DNA from 3 places in the Pseudomonas sp. ZY71 genome. Region 3 is predicted to be linked to each of the others. Evidence: riboswitches for the same ligand, from Rfam matches in the RefSeq annotation. Region 3 holds a riboswitch; each other region holds the start of a gene.

Region 1 (4,277 bases), 1.1 Mb from region 3:
AGCACATAGGTGCCATTGGCCTGCGGTTCGGCTTGCAGGCCGCTGCCGCCAAGAATCCGCGCAAAGCCTTCGCTGGTGCCGAATGCGCCTCTGAGGCCAGGGGATTTCAGGCCATCGGTTTGTTGCGCATCAAACGAAATCGCTGCCCCCGCCGCACTGGCGAAATGGCTGAGTACTTCGGTCAGGCTGCCAGCGGCAATGTCGAAGGATTTAACCGAACTCTGTTGCGCCGAAAACGGCGCGGCCAACGTGGTCGTCGACCAGACGCCGGCCGTCGTTGCCGCCAGTAGTCCGACCTTCACCGCGGTCGCCAGACGACCAGACTTGTACACCCGAGACATGCTTACCCTCCCCCAGAAACGCTGAATAAAAACTCATTGAGGGATGAGCCGAACGGTGTGCGTGAAAAGTGCAAACGCTGTAAAAAACATTTCCGGTTCACGGTGCCCATCACTGGGCAGGCGGCGACACGTTGACCCAATAACGGCTGTAGCGCGTGATGCGCAAGGAGAATCCACTCTCCAGCGCCGCCAGTGCGAGGTCGGTGTTGTCGATCGGGAATGCGCCGGAAACCTTCAGTTGGGCGATCCGCGCATCACACCGCAGCACGCCATGGCGGTAACGCGAAATATCCGCCAGCAACTCGGCCAGAGGACGGTTGAGCGCGATGATGCTGCCTTGCTGCCAGGCACCGACCGACGCATCGTTGCGGCGAATCGCGCCTACCGCACGACTGTTGAAAGCCACTGATTGTCCGGCTTCCAAACGCACGGTGGAGCCACCGCCGGCCGAGCTGACTTCGACCGCCTTCTCGACAACCGACACCTCGCCACCGCTGTCCTGTGAGCGGACGATAAACCGCGTGCCCAACGCCAACACTTGGCCATGCCGGGTCAATACTTTGAACGGACGCTGCGACGAATCGGCCGCGGTGCTCAGCAGAATCTCGCCCCACAGTAATTCCAGGGTCCGCTGGCGACCGTCGAAACGCAGATTGACCGAGGTGTCGGTGTTGAGCAGCAAGGCACTGCCATCGGCCAGACGAAACTCGCGCCGCTCGCCCACGCCGGTACGGAAATCGGCCAGCAGGTTTTGCGACGGCTCACTGCGCCAGCCCAGCCAGCCCAGCGACCCGGCCGACGCCAGCAGCACCACGCTGCGCAATACCTGCCGCCGGGATCGCTCGACCCCGCGCAACGCCGGTGCCGCCAATGCGCCCGGCACGCTGGCCATCTGTTCGCCGACCGCCGCCATCTGCTGCCAGGCTTGCTGATGGGCAGGATCGGCGCGCAACCAGTCGTTCCACGCAGCGCGGTCGGCCTCGGTGGCGATGCCGGAATGCAGACGCGCGTACCAGCGGGCAGCGGCGCTGATCGCTTGCAGTTCGGCGGGCGACAGGCTCATGCCAGTTGCATCTGAATCTGCATCAGACAGCAATGCTCCATGGCCTTGGCCATGTAGTTGTTGACGCTGCGCACGCTGATGTTCAAGCGCTCGGCAATCTGCGGGTAGGTCAGGCCATCGAACTGCGACAGGATGAAGGTCTGCTTGACCTTCGGCCCCAGCCCTTGCAGCAGACGGTCGATTTCCACCAGCGCCTGCAGCAGGATCGCCTGCTCTTCCAGCGAAGGCTGTTGCTCTTGTGGCATGGCCGCCAGCGCTTCCAGCCAGGATTGCTCCAGCGAACGGCGGCGGAACAGGTCAACGAGCAAGCCTTTGGCGATCATCGACAGGTAAGGACGCGGCTCGCGAATCTCCAGAGCGCTGCGGGCCTTGATGACCCGAACGAAGGTGTCCTGCGCCAGATCGGCCGCATCGAAAGAGTTGCTCAGACGCTTGCGCAACCAGCCTTTCAACCACCCGTGATGGTCGCAATACAAGTCATTGACGGCGCTGCGCAGGGATAATTCGTCGGCGGACATGAGGCTGGAATAATTCGCGAGTGATAATGACTCTTATTGTCTGGCGCGCGACGGGTGCTTGGCAATAGGCAACTTTGGCCATTTGCATACCCATAACCCGGGTCCCGAAAGTTGACGAACGGTCATTCGAATGTTCAGATGCCGCCCAGTTTCAGGTGTCCCATGCCGCCGTGCATGGGGTGAAACGGGAAACCGGTACGTTCTTTTCGAACAAGTCCGGTGCTGCCCCCGCAACGGTATGCGCGTGATGCTTTCGATACACCACTGTGGCCAGACGGCCATGGGAAGGTGAAAGCCTCGATACGCGCGAGCCCGGAGACCGGCCTGAAATTTTGTTTGGCAAAATCCTGCGGTGGGCGGGCATGGGCCGGTATTGGCTGTGCGCGATGCCTTCTCCTGCATGCTCTTCTGCGAAGATCCTTTTCGAGAAGACAATGATTCGACCTTTCAACACTCCTGCTCCAACCCTGTTCCTTGGCTGCCTGTTCAGCCCGCTGCTACTGGCCGACGACGCGCCGCTGGAACTCCATCAACAAATCGTTTCTGCACCGTCTGTGGAATCCACCACCGTCGCCGAGATGGCGAAGTTCGGCAGCAAGGTCGAGATCGTCAGCCGCGAACAGATCGAACGTGCCGGCCCCAGCGCCGATGTCAGCCGCGTCATGCAGATGTTCATTCCCGGTCTGTACGTCGCACCGAAAAACGGTCCGTTCGACTACGGCACTTATTCACTGCTGGGCGGGCGCAACGACGACACGTTGATCCTGCTTGACGGCGTACGCCTGAACAATCGCCTGTACGGCGGCCTCTATCTGGACACCCTGCCGGCCAATGCCATCGAGCGCATTGAAGTGCTCAAGGGTGGCCAGAGCCTGTTGTTCGGCACTCAAGCCGTGTCGGGTGTGATCAACATCGTCACCCGCAGCCCGCAATCGCGCAAAACCTCTGGCGAAGTGAATCTGGGCGTCGACAGTTTCGGCGGCACCACCGAAGACGCTCGGGTCGAGAACATCTTCACGAACGGTTTTGGCGATCTCGGTCTGCTGGCGTATGTCAGCCACAACGTCTCCGACGGTTACCAGCCCTATCGCAACCGCGACATGAAAAACGTCAGCGAGAAGAACCGCGCCTACGAAGTCACCACCTTCGGTGGCAAGGCGATTCAGTCGTTTGGCGATGATGCGCGGCTGGAACTGTTCTACCAATACGCCGACGCCAATCTCGACTTCGCCCGCCCGGTCGACAACCACAACACCACCAACGACCGCGTGCAGCAGATCGCCACGGCGACCTTCGAGCAGACCGTCAACGAGCGCCTGAGCTACTTCATCAAAAGTCATATCAACGACTGGGACACCCGCTACACGCGCGTCAACAATATCGCCGGGGGCGGCACCCAAGTCATCAATCACAACGACTATTGGGGCTTCACCGATTGGGGCGTGCAGGCCGAAGGCAAGGCTGAACTGCGCGGCGGCCATGTGCTGGTGTTCGGCAGCGACAACCAATGGTTCAAGGGCCAGGACGATGTGTTGATCATCGACAACGACAAGGCCGAAGCCCATGCGTTCTACACGCAACTGCGACCGCAGATCGACGCCCTGCCCGACTGGCATCCGAGCATCGGTGTGCGCCACGAAGCCATGAGCGGCGGCGACAGTGCCACGGTCGGCATGCTCACTTCGCTGTATGACCTCAATGACAATTGGTCGGTGCGCGGCCAATACGGCAGCGCTTACAAACTGCCGAACGCCGAGCAACTGTTCGTCAACGAGCCGGGCGACGAGATCGGTAATCGCAATCTCAAACCGGAAAAAAGCCGCAACGCTGAACTCGGTGTCGACTACAAAGGCTTCTTGCTCGATCGCGAATTCAGCGCCAGCGTGACCCTGTTCAAACGCAAGATCGACGACCTGATCACCCTCGATGACATTCAGTGGGTCAACGGTGAAGGCACGATCCAGATGCGCGGTTTCGAGGCCGACGCCAAACTGGCGCTCAACGATCAGTGGAGTCTGCAAGCGGACATGACCCGCAACCTCACCGAATCCCGCACGGGGGCGACCATCAATGACATCCCGAGCTTCTTCGCCCGTTCGCGCGTGGGTTATGAATCGGAAAATCGCCTGTGGGGCGTTGGCGGTGCGATCCGCTATATCCGCGATATCAAAAGCTCGAAGCAGGTCGAGTACGGCAATTATTCAGTGGTCGACGCCGACGCTTATCGCTACCTCGACAACGCCCACCAACACCGCGTGAGCCTGCTGGTGGAAAACCTCTTCGATCGCGATTACGTCACCAGCCGTTCGAGCAATGTCGACAACCTCGGCCGGCCGTTCACCTCCGAAGTGCGCT
Region 2 (4,277 bases), 180 kb from region 3:
GCCCCCTATCCATGAGGTTAGAGGGACTGATCGGGGTGTTTGGGAGAGCTACGCCGACGTGCAATACCGAGTCGAACTCAGATTTTGAAAAGCCCACAAATCGGCTCCCTCTCCCTCGGGAGAGGGCTGGGGTGAGGGGCGAATCCACCACAAATCCAAAGTCGACCGCATGCTCTTCCACCACTCAACAGGATGAGCGTTAGCTCGGCTGCAGCTCTTGATCTGTAAGGCGACGTCGGAAGGCTGAGTGGAGGGATTGATCCGGGCGTGGGAGCGCAGCGACCGTTTGGCGAAGCCAAACACAGCGAGAGGAGGTGCAGCGCAGCAAACCGTAGGCGCTGCGCCCGGATCGATCCCGCAGCGAAGGAACCCCGAGCCCCAGCGAGCGGGCCGCACGTAGGAGCAAGCCTTTTTGGTTACTTTTTCGGCGTCTGGAAAAAGTGACCCGCCGTAAGGGCCATCCCTTTCAAGGTCTTTTCGTTTTGGCAGCCTTGATAACTCTGTCCGTTGAAACATGAGCATGGACCGCTGTGCCTTGAACCCATGTCTTGGGTTTAGGCACCTTGGGACCGCGGGGGCTTTTCGCAACTTGTTTGGGCTGGATGTTTCTGGCCAACTCCAACAGGCGTTGGGCCAGTTGCTCCAGAGGGACAACGGGAAGATATTCTGAGGGCAGTGCAATCTGCATTCCCTCATAACCACTCCTGACCTGAACCGCCAAGTGATAGATGGAAGCTTCCCATCCTTCAGGTTGAGTCTCCCGGTGAGCTTGCTCGACACTTCGTTTGAGGATGGCCAGGACGTTGTAGGCCAATACCGCAGTAGCGAACCCGAGCAAGGCAGCCTTCGGGCTGCCAAGGGTTTCGATTTCACTTTCCAGAATCGCTTCCAGTCGCTGGAACATACCTTCAATGCTCCAGCGGCGGCGATAGAGCTCTGCGATCCGCTGTGCACTGACGCTCTGGGGTAGGTTGCTCCAGAACATCAAGCTGCTGTCTCCCGAGTCCGTTGGAGAATGAAGCGTCAGCTCGACACGCCGACATTGGTAACCGCCTCTGACCTGGATGATCTGCTCACGCACAGTGCCTGTTTCCACAGGCACCGGCTCTTGCCACTCACCTTCTTGAATCAAGCGTGGATGCTTGGCTTGCTGGCGAATGACAAAGGACGTCTGGGCCTGCTCACAAGCTTCCATGACCGGGAGCGTGCAATAGAGTCGATCAGCCAACCACACTTGGCCCGGCTCGGCATCAGCCAACAGCGGCAGCACGCAAACACGCTCGCTTGCGTAGGCATCCTCACACGCCTGAAGGTCGATGACCTGATCGAGGTCGGGGTCGTAGGCCACCACCGAAAAACCGGGACGAGCGGCGCCGCGCTCGTGACGTAAAGCTCCCAGACGTTTCTCAGTGGATGCCAAGTGATTACCGTCCACTACCCGAACCTGCCAACCCGGCAGCATCGTCGTGCAACCCAGCTCTTTTATGGTTGGAGTCAGGCGTTGAGCGCAGCCCGTAACCAGGGCGCGCAACAGCGCCGGCTCGGTACGACTGATCTTGTCGTAGAGAGCCGCCAAACTGACAGGAAGATCTTCCAGTTGCCGCGCGGCGGCGTGCAGGGATGGCTTCAGGCCCAATGAAACAAGGGACATCAGCTTGATGATGGTCGAGAACAGCAGCTCACGAGAATACTGCCGTTGCCGATGCTCTTCGAAAACCTGATCGACCCACTCAGGGGCAATAGCCTGCTCCAGAGCCAATTTAGCCATGACACTGGCAGGTGCTTTTTTCTCGAAACGCGCTAGAACATCGGCCCACATCGTTTGGGGATCCCTGAATGAAATTTCAGGGGATTTTACCGAAGACCTTGAAAGGGATGGCCGTAAGGGCGGAACCGTAATCAGCAACACCCGCAGCAACGGATAAGCCCCCCACAAAATTGACTAAAATCCCCAACCCATGCTCTCCTACACAACTTGTTACGGGTGCCCTTCACAGGGTGAAACGGGAAACCGGTGAATCATGTGCTTTACTCAAGCCCATGTCAGTCCGGTGCTGCCCCCGCAACGGTAAGCGAGCGAAGCGTCAAAACCACTGTGTCAGCAAGACATGGGAAGGTGACGCTTGCAGGTCGGCCTGACGCCAACCCCTCGTGAGCCCGGAGACCGGCCCGCAACACACAGCCCGCACCTCGTGCGTCGCTGAACATAACAAACCCGCGGTGGGCGGGCGCTGTTCGAACCTCTGCGAGCCCGACCCGCAGGGGTTTTCATGCGCTCGATTCACCCACTGACATTCCAGAGGGAAGCGCCATGTCGATCATCAGCAGCACCGGCAGCAACACGGACAAAATTTCCAGCACCGCCACCCTGAGCCAACGCCTGACCGCCGCGATCTTCGCGTCGATCCTTGGTGCCAGCCTGGTCTACTTCGCCGGTTTCTCGCACATCGAAGCGGTGCACAACGCCGCCCACGATACCCGCCACAGCGCCGCGTTCCCGTGCCACTGAGACCTGTCGACATGATCAAGCGTATTGCGCAAACCGCAGGTTTCACCGGTCTGCTGGCCGCCCTGCTCCTCACTCTGCTGCAAAGCTTTTGGGTCTCGCCGCTGATTCTGCAGGCGGAAACCTTCGAGAAGTCCGAGCCGGTGGCGGTTCACGAACACGCCGCTGGCGTGGCTGCGCACACCCACGACGCCGAAGCCTGGGAGCCGGAAGACGGCTGGCAGCGCGTGGTCTCGACCACAGGCGGCAATCTGGTGGTTGCGGTGGGTTTCGCCCTGATGCTCGCGGGCCTCTACACCCTGCGCGCACCGACCAAAACCTCGCAAGGCTTGCTCTGGGGCCTGGCTGGTTACGCGACATTCGTACTGGCACCGACGATGGGCCTGCCACCTGAATTGCCGGGCACTGCCGCTGCTGATCTGGCTTCACGCCAGATGTGGTGGATCGGCACCGCCGCTTCGACCGCTGTCGGATTGTCGCTGATTGCGTTCAGCCGCCACTGGCTGATGAAAATCCTCGGCGTGGCCATCCTCGCCGTGCCGCACGTGATCGGCGCACCGCAGCCGGAAGTGCATTCGATGCTCGCGCCGGAGGCATTGGAAGCCCAGTTCAAAATCGCTTCGCAGTTGACCAACGTGGCGTTCTGGCTGGCCCTGGGCCTGATCAGCGCCTGGTTGTTCCGCCGCAAAAGCGCTGGCCAATACCACGCATGACCGATGACAGCGCAGCGCCGACCTTCGTGGTCGGTCTGGGCTGCCAGCGCGGCTGCCCGGCCAGCACGCTGCGCGCGTTACTCGACCAAGCCTTACAGGCGCACCGTATAGAGCTTGAAACGGTCAAGGCGTTGGCCAGCATCGACCTCAAGCGCGACGAGCCGGGCCTGCAGGAACTTGCCACTCAGTTGGCTTTGCCCTTGCTGTATTTCAGCAGTGAAGAACTGGCCAGTTATCAGCAACGACTCAGCCACCATTCGCAGATCGCCTACGAACGCACCGGTTGCTACGGCGTGGCGGAAAGTGCAGCGTTGGCACTCGCCGAACAGCTGATTCAGGCACCGGCAAAACTGCTGATTTCCCGGCAAAAATACGCTCAGGCCACGTTGGCATTGGCCGGCGCAGCGTAAATTCCCGATAATCCCCGCCACCGATCATGAGCAATCTTCATCTGAAGCGATTGCCGTGCCCCTTTTTCACAGGATTTAACCATGACCGTCTACTTCATCGGTGCCGGCCCCGGCGACCCGGAATTGATCACCGTCAAAGGCCAGCGGCTGATTCGCAGCTGCCCGGTGATCATTTATGCAGGCTCGCTGGTACCGGCGGCGGTGCTGGACGGTCATCAAGCCGAGACGGTGGTCAACAGCGCTGAATTGCATCTGGAACAGATCATCGAGCTGATCAAAACCGCGCATGCCAATGACCAGGATGTGGCGCGGGTGCACTCCGGCGACCCGAGTCTGTATGGTGCGATTGGTGAGCAGATTCGTTACCTGCGTGAGCTGAATATTCCGTTCGAGATCATTCCCGGGGTGACGGCGACGGCAGCCTGTGCGGCGTTGCTAGGTGCGGAACTGACCCTGCCGGACGTCTCGCAAAGCGTGATTCTGACCCGTTACGCCGACAAGACCGCGATGCCGGCCGGTGAGGAACTGGGCAGTCTGGCGCAACACGGCGCGACGATGGCGATTCATCTGGGGGTCAACCATCTGCAGAAGATTCTGGCGGAGCTGTTGCCGCATTACGGTGCCGATTGCCCGATCGCGGTGATTCAC
Region 3 (4,277 bases):
CAGCGTGGTCACCGGCAACGCCTGTACCACGTTGAGGATGGTCAGTTGATGCTGAATGTCGAGGTGGTTGGCCGGTTCGTCCAGCAACAGGATTTGCGGTCGCTGCGCCAGGGCCCGAGCAATGTGTACCCGTTGTCGCTCACCACCCGACAGGCTGCGCCACAGGCGCGTGCGCAGGTGCATCGCGTCAACGTCAGTCAACGCCTGCTCGACGATGGCGTCGTCCACCTGCGACCACGGTTGCAGCGCCGACAGCCATGGCGTGCGACCCAGCGCCACGGCATCGAACACGCGAATGCCGTCGTCGGTGTCGGCTTGTTGTTCAACGACCGCGAGTTTTTGCGCAATGCTGCGCCGGGCCATTTTGCCCAAGCGCTGACCTTCGAGCAGCACCTCGCCAGCGCTCGGTTCGCGCAACCCGGCCAGCAGTTTGAGCAGGGTGGATTTGCCGGATCCATTCGGCCCGACGATGCCGAGGGTTTCGCCGCGCTGAACTTCAAGGCTGACACCGCTGAGCAACTCGGCGCCGCGCACTCTGAAGCTCAGACCAGAACAGCTCAAAACACTGCTCATCGCGCCGATCTCCGACCCACCAGAATCAGGGCAAACACCGGCGCCCCGACCAATGCAGTAATCACCCCGACCGGAATCACCTGGCCCTTGATCAACGTGCGTGACAACACATCGGCAGCAATCAGAAACACCGCACCACCCAAGGCACTGGCCGGCAGCAGTCGTGCATGACCCGTGCCAAGCAACAGCCGCGCTGCATGGGGAATCACCAGCCCGACAAAACCGATCGAACCGACAATCGACACCATCACCGCCGTCACCAACGCCGCGCAGCCAATCAGCAGAATCTGTACGCGTCGCACCGGAATACCGAGGGATGCCGCCGAGTCCGCACCAAAGGTAAACGCATCCAGCGCGCGCCGATGCCACAGACACACGACCAACCCGAACACGGCCACCGGCACCGCCAGCCACACCGACGGCCAACGCACGCCACCAAGATTGCCCAGCAGCCAGAACATGATCCCGCGTGCCTGCTCGGAGCTTGCCGAGCGGGTAATCAGAAACGCCGTCAGCGCATTGAACAGCTGAGAACCGGCGATCCCGGCAAGAATGATCTGCCCGGTGCCGCTGGCCGAACCGCTGACCCGCGCCAGCAGAATCACCAGCACGAACGCCGTGACCGCGCCGGCGAAGGCACCGACTGACAGCGAAATCATCCCTGCGCCAACACCGAGCAGCGCCACCATCACGGCTCCGGTCGAGGCGCCGGCAGAAATCCCCAGCAGATACGGATCGGCCAACGGGTTGCGCAACAGCGACTGCAAAATCACCCCGCACGTTGCCAACCCGGCACCGCACGCCGCTGCGACCAGTGCGCGGGTCAAACGGTAATTCCAGACGATGCCTTCATCGATTGGGTCGAGCGCGTACCCGGCGCCCCACAATTTGTTCGCCAGCACTTGCATGACCACGCCCGGCTCAATCGAGGTCTCACCAATGGCCACGCCTGCAACCACTGCAATCAACAGCGTCGCCAGGGCCAGCAACGTACGGATCAGGCTGGCACTCATTGCGACAGGTCATAGCCGTTGATGGCCGTAGCCAGTTGCTCGATGCCGTCGAACATGCGCAGGCTCGCCTGCATGGCCATGGCGTCAAGAATGATGATGCGGTTGTGTTTCACCGCGTCCATGTTGCGCGTCACCGGATCGCTGCGCAGGAAGGCGAGTTTCTTTTCATAGTCGTCGGCGGGGAAACGTCGACGATCCATGCGCGCGATGACGAGGAAGGTCGGATTGGCTTTGGCGATGGTTTCCCAGCCGACCGTTGGCCACTCTTCATCGGACTCCACCACGTTGCGCACGCCGAGGGTGTTGAGCATGAAATCAGGAATGCCTTTGTGTCCGGCCACGAACGGCTCGATGTCCATTTGTGCGCTGGAGAACCAGACCAGCGCGCTGGCATCCTTCAGCCGTTTGCCCTGGGCGGTGGCAATCGATTTGGCGAGGCTGGCCTTGAGTTCGTCGTTGAGCTGCTGGCCACGCTCCTGCACATCAAAGATCTGCGCCAGTTGGCTCACGCTTTTGTAAATCGTCTCGATGCGAAACGGTGCCAGTCGCGTACCGTCGGCGCCGACCAAGTTGTCCTTGGCTTCGCAATCGGAGGGCAGCAGGTAGGTCGGAATCTTCAGCTCATGAAATTGCTCGCGGGTGCCGACCGCGCCTTGCGGGCCGACCATCCATTCCAGCTCCACGGCGACCAGTTCCGGGCGCTTGCCGATCACCGATTCGAAACTCGGCTCGTTGTCAGCCAGACGCTCGATCTTGTCGTTCTGCGCCTTGTACTTGTCCAGCACGTTGTTGAACCACAGCGACGTGCCGACGACTTTGTCGCCCAGGCCCATGGCGTAGAGCATTTCCGTGCCGGCCTGGCCGATGGTCACGGTGCGCGTCGGGGCGTGCTGGAAGGTCAGGCTGCTGCCGCAGTTTTCGACGGTCAGTGGATAGACAGTCGGCGCCGCCTGGGCCATGGCGCCAAGGGTCAGGCCGGTGATGAGGGTGGCGATGCGGGGCAGCAGCATGGGGCAGTCTCCGAGGGAACCGTACGGGGAGCGGGAGAGTACGGTCTGGAAACACACCATCGAACGCGGTCAGGAAAACAGCGCAAGGCCGGGCAGCCAACGAAGACGCGCACGGCACGATGTCCTTCCCGGACACCCCGCCGGTTAGTAATCACTGTGCCGGCAGGTCTCCTGACTGATGCGTCATCGCCTTGGCTCCGGCCTTCCCGGGGTTCACCCAGTGGCAGTCGTGGAGCAGGCTCGGCACCTACAGTTGCGGGGGCAGTTCCGATCAATGCTGTGCAAGCACCTCGGATTCCCTATTAGTCCCCTTCGGGAACCGACGGCGGCATGGTAGTCGATCGAGCCGCTGAAGGGGAGACGAATCTGCCGTGGCGAGGATCAGTGCTGGCTCATCAAACCGTGCAACACGCCCAGACGCAGGCCCGGTTCGGAGGGCAGCATTTGTGCAATGCCGAACACTTTGAATGCCGCGAGCATCAACACCAGACCGCCGGGCAGAATGCTCTGGCGGTGTGGTTGCAGACCGGCCAGCTTGAGCTGTTGCACGTTGTTCACTTTCAGCAAAAGCAGCGACAGGCGCAGCAGCCCGCCATAGGTGATGCCGGCCTGACCGAAGTCGTTGAGGCGATTGGCCTTGAGCACTTTGGCCAGCATGCGCGCAGTGCCGGACGAACCGATGGTTTGCTGCCAGCCCTGAGCACGGTAGCGCCGGGCAACCTTTTCAAACTGCAGGATGGCGAAGCGTTCGGCCTCCTGTAGCGCGCCGGCAGACACGTCACCGCCACGAAAGAACCGCGTGCTCAAGGTGCCGCTGCCGATGGCGATGCTTTCGGTGAGCAATGGTTGTGAGCCTTGGCCGAGGATCAGCTCGGTGGAGCCGCCGCCGATGTCGACCACCAGCCGCATGTCTGCGGCGCTCGGCAAGGCGTGGGTCACGCCGGCGTAGACCAGCCGCGCCTCTTCATGGCCGCAAATGACGTCGATGGGAAAGCCCAGATGCCGCTCGGCGCTGGCCAGAAACAGTTGCGCGTTGTCCGCTTCACGCACCGCGCTGGTGGCCACCGCACGAACCCGGCCGGCTTCGAAACCGCGCAGTTTCTTGCCGAACCGCGCCAATGCCTGCCAGCCGCGATCCAGTGCCAACGCATCCAGCGCGCCACCGTCAAAACCTTCAGCGAGGCGCACCGGTTCACGCAGGGTTTTCACTTCCTGAATCTGCAAGCCTTTGCGGCTGCGCACCGACTGGCCGATCATCAGGCGAAAGGCATTCGAACCCAGGTCGATGGCGGCAAACAGCGAGGCGTCGTCTTTCATGGGAGTCCTTGCAGAGCGTCCGTCGGGAGGCGCGAGACGGTTTGCGAGGATTCTGCCGTAATCTTGATGACATCCTGATGACGGGGCAGGGGCGGTTCAATGAATTTGCGGCTGTCATGACACTGTCATTATCCGGCGTCTATGCTGAGGCCAATACATCGCGTGTTCTTAAAGTTTTTGCTGCCAGTTTTGGCAGCTTTTTTTTGCCCGCGATTTGGCAATGCCGCGAACTGATCGTTCCCACGCTCCGCGTGGTAATGCCTCTAGGGACGCTCCGCGTCCAGTGACGCGGAGCGTCACGGGCTGCATTCCCACGCGGAGCGTGGGAACGATCAGGGGTAAGGGGGATGCGTCAGCAGGCTTG

The links. Region 3 has a riboswitch for cobalamin ahead of VY732_RS12295 (ABC transporter substrate-binding protein). Riboswitches for the same ligand answer to the same signal wherever they lie in the genome.
Region 1: another riboswitch for cobalamin. It lies ahead of VY732_RS17065 (TonB-dependent receptor plug domain-containing protein); the one in region 3 lies ahead of VY732_RS12295 (ABC transporter substrate-binding protein).
Region 2: another riboswitch for cobalamin. It lies ahead of VY732_RS13080 (CbtB domain-containing protein); the one in region 3 lies ahead of VY732_RS12295 (ABC transporter substrate-binding protein).

What each region holds. Positions count from the first base shown of each region.
Region 1 is NZ_CP144274.1:3,839,421-3,843,697, forward strand. It holds gene VY732_RS17050 (TonB-dependent siderophore receptor) at 1-341, opposite strand, end outside; gene VY732_RS17055 (FecR domain-containing protein) at 451-1,404, opposite strand; gene VY732_RS17060 (sigma-70 family RNA polymerase sigma factor) at 1,401-1,922, opposite strand; cobalamin riboswitch at 2,059-2,264, shown strand; gene VY732_RS17065 (TonB-dependent receptor plug domain-containing protein) at 2,357-4,277, shown strand, end outside.
Region 2 is NZ_CP144274.1:2,940,020-2,944,296, reverse strand. It holds gene VY732_RS13085 (IS4 family transposase) at 467-1,768, opposite strand; cobalamin riboswitch at 1,966-2,187, shown strand; gene VY732_RS13080 (CbtB domain-containing protein) at 2,312-2,509, shown strand; gene VY732_RS13075 (CbtA family protein) at 2,521-3,219, shown strand; gene VY732_RS13070 (cobalamin biosynthesis protein) at 3,216-3,629, shown strand; gene cobM (precorrin-4 C(11)-methyltransferase) at 3,711-4,277, shown strand, end outside.
Region 3 is NZ_CP144274.1:2,758,105-2,762,381, forward strand. It holds partial or broken gene VY732_RS12285 (ABC transporter ATP-binding protein) at 1-477, opposite strand, end outside; gene VY732_RS12290 (FecCD family ABC transporter permease) at 570-1,574, opposite strand; gene VY732_RS12295 (ABC transporter substrate-binding protein) at 1,583-2,596, opposite strand; cobalamin riboswitch at 2,741-2,935, opposite strand; gene VY732_RS12300 (Ppx/GppA family phosphatase) at 2,978-3,913, opposite strand; gene phnX (phosphonoacetaldehyde hydrolase) at 4,266-4,277, opposite strand, start outside.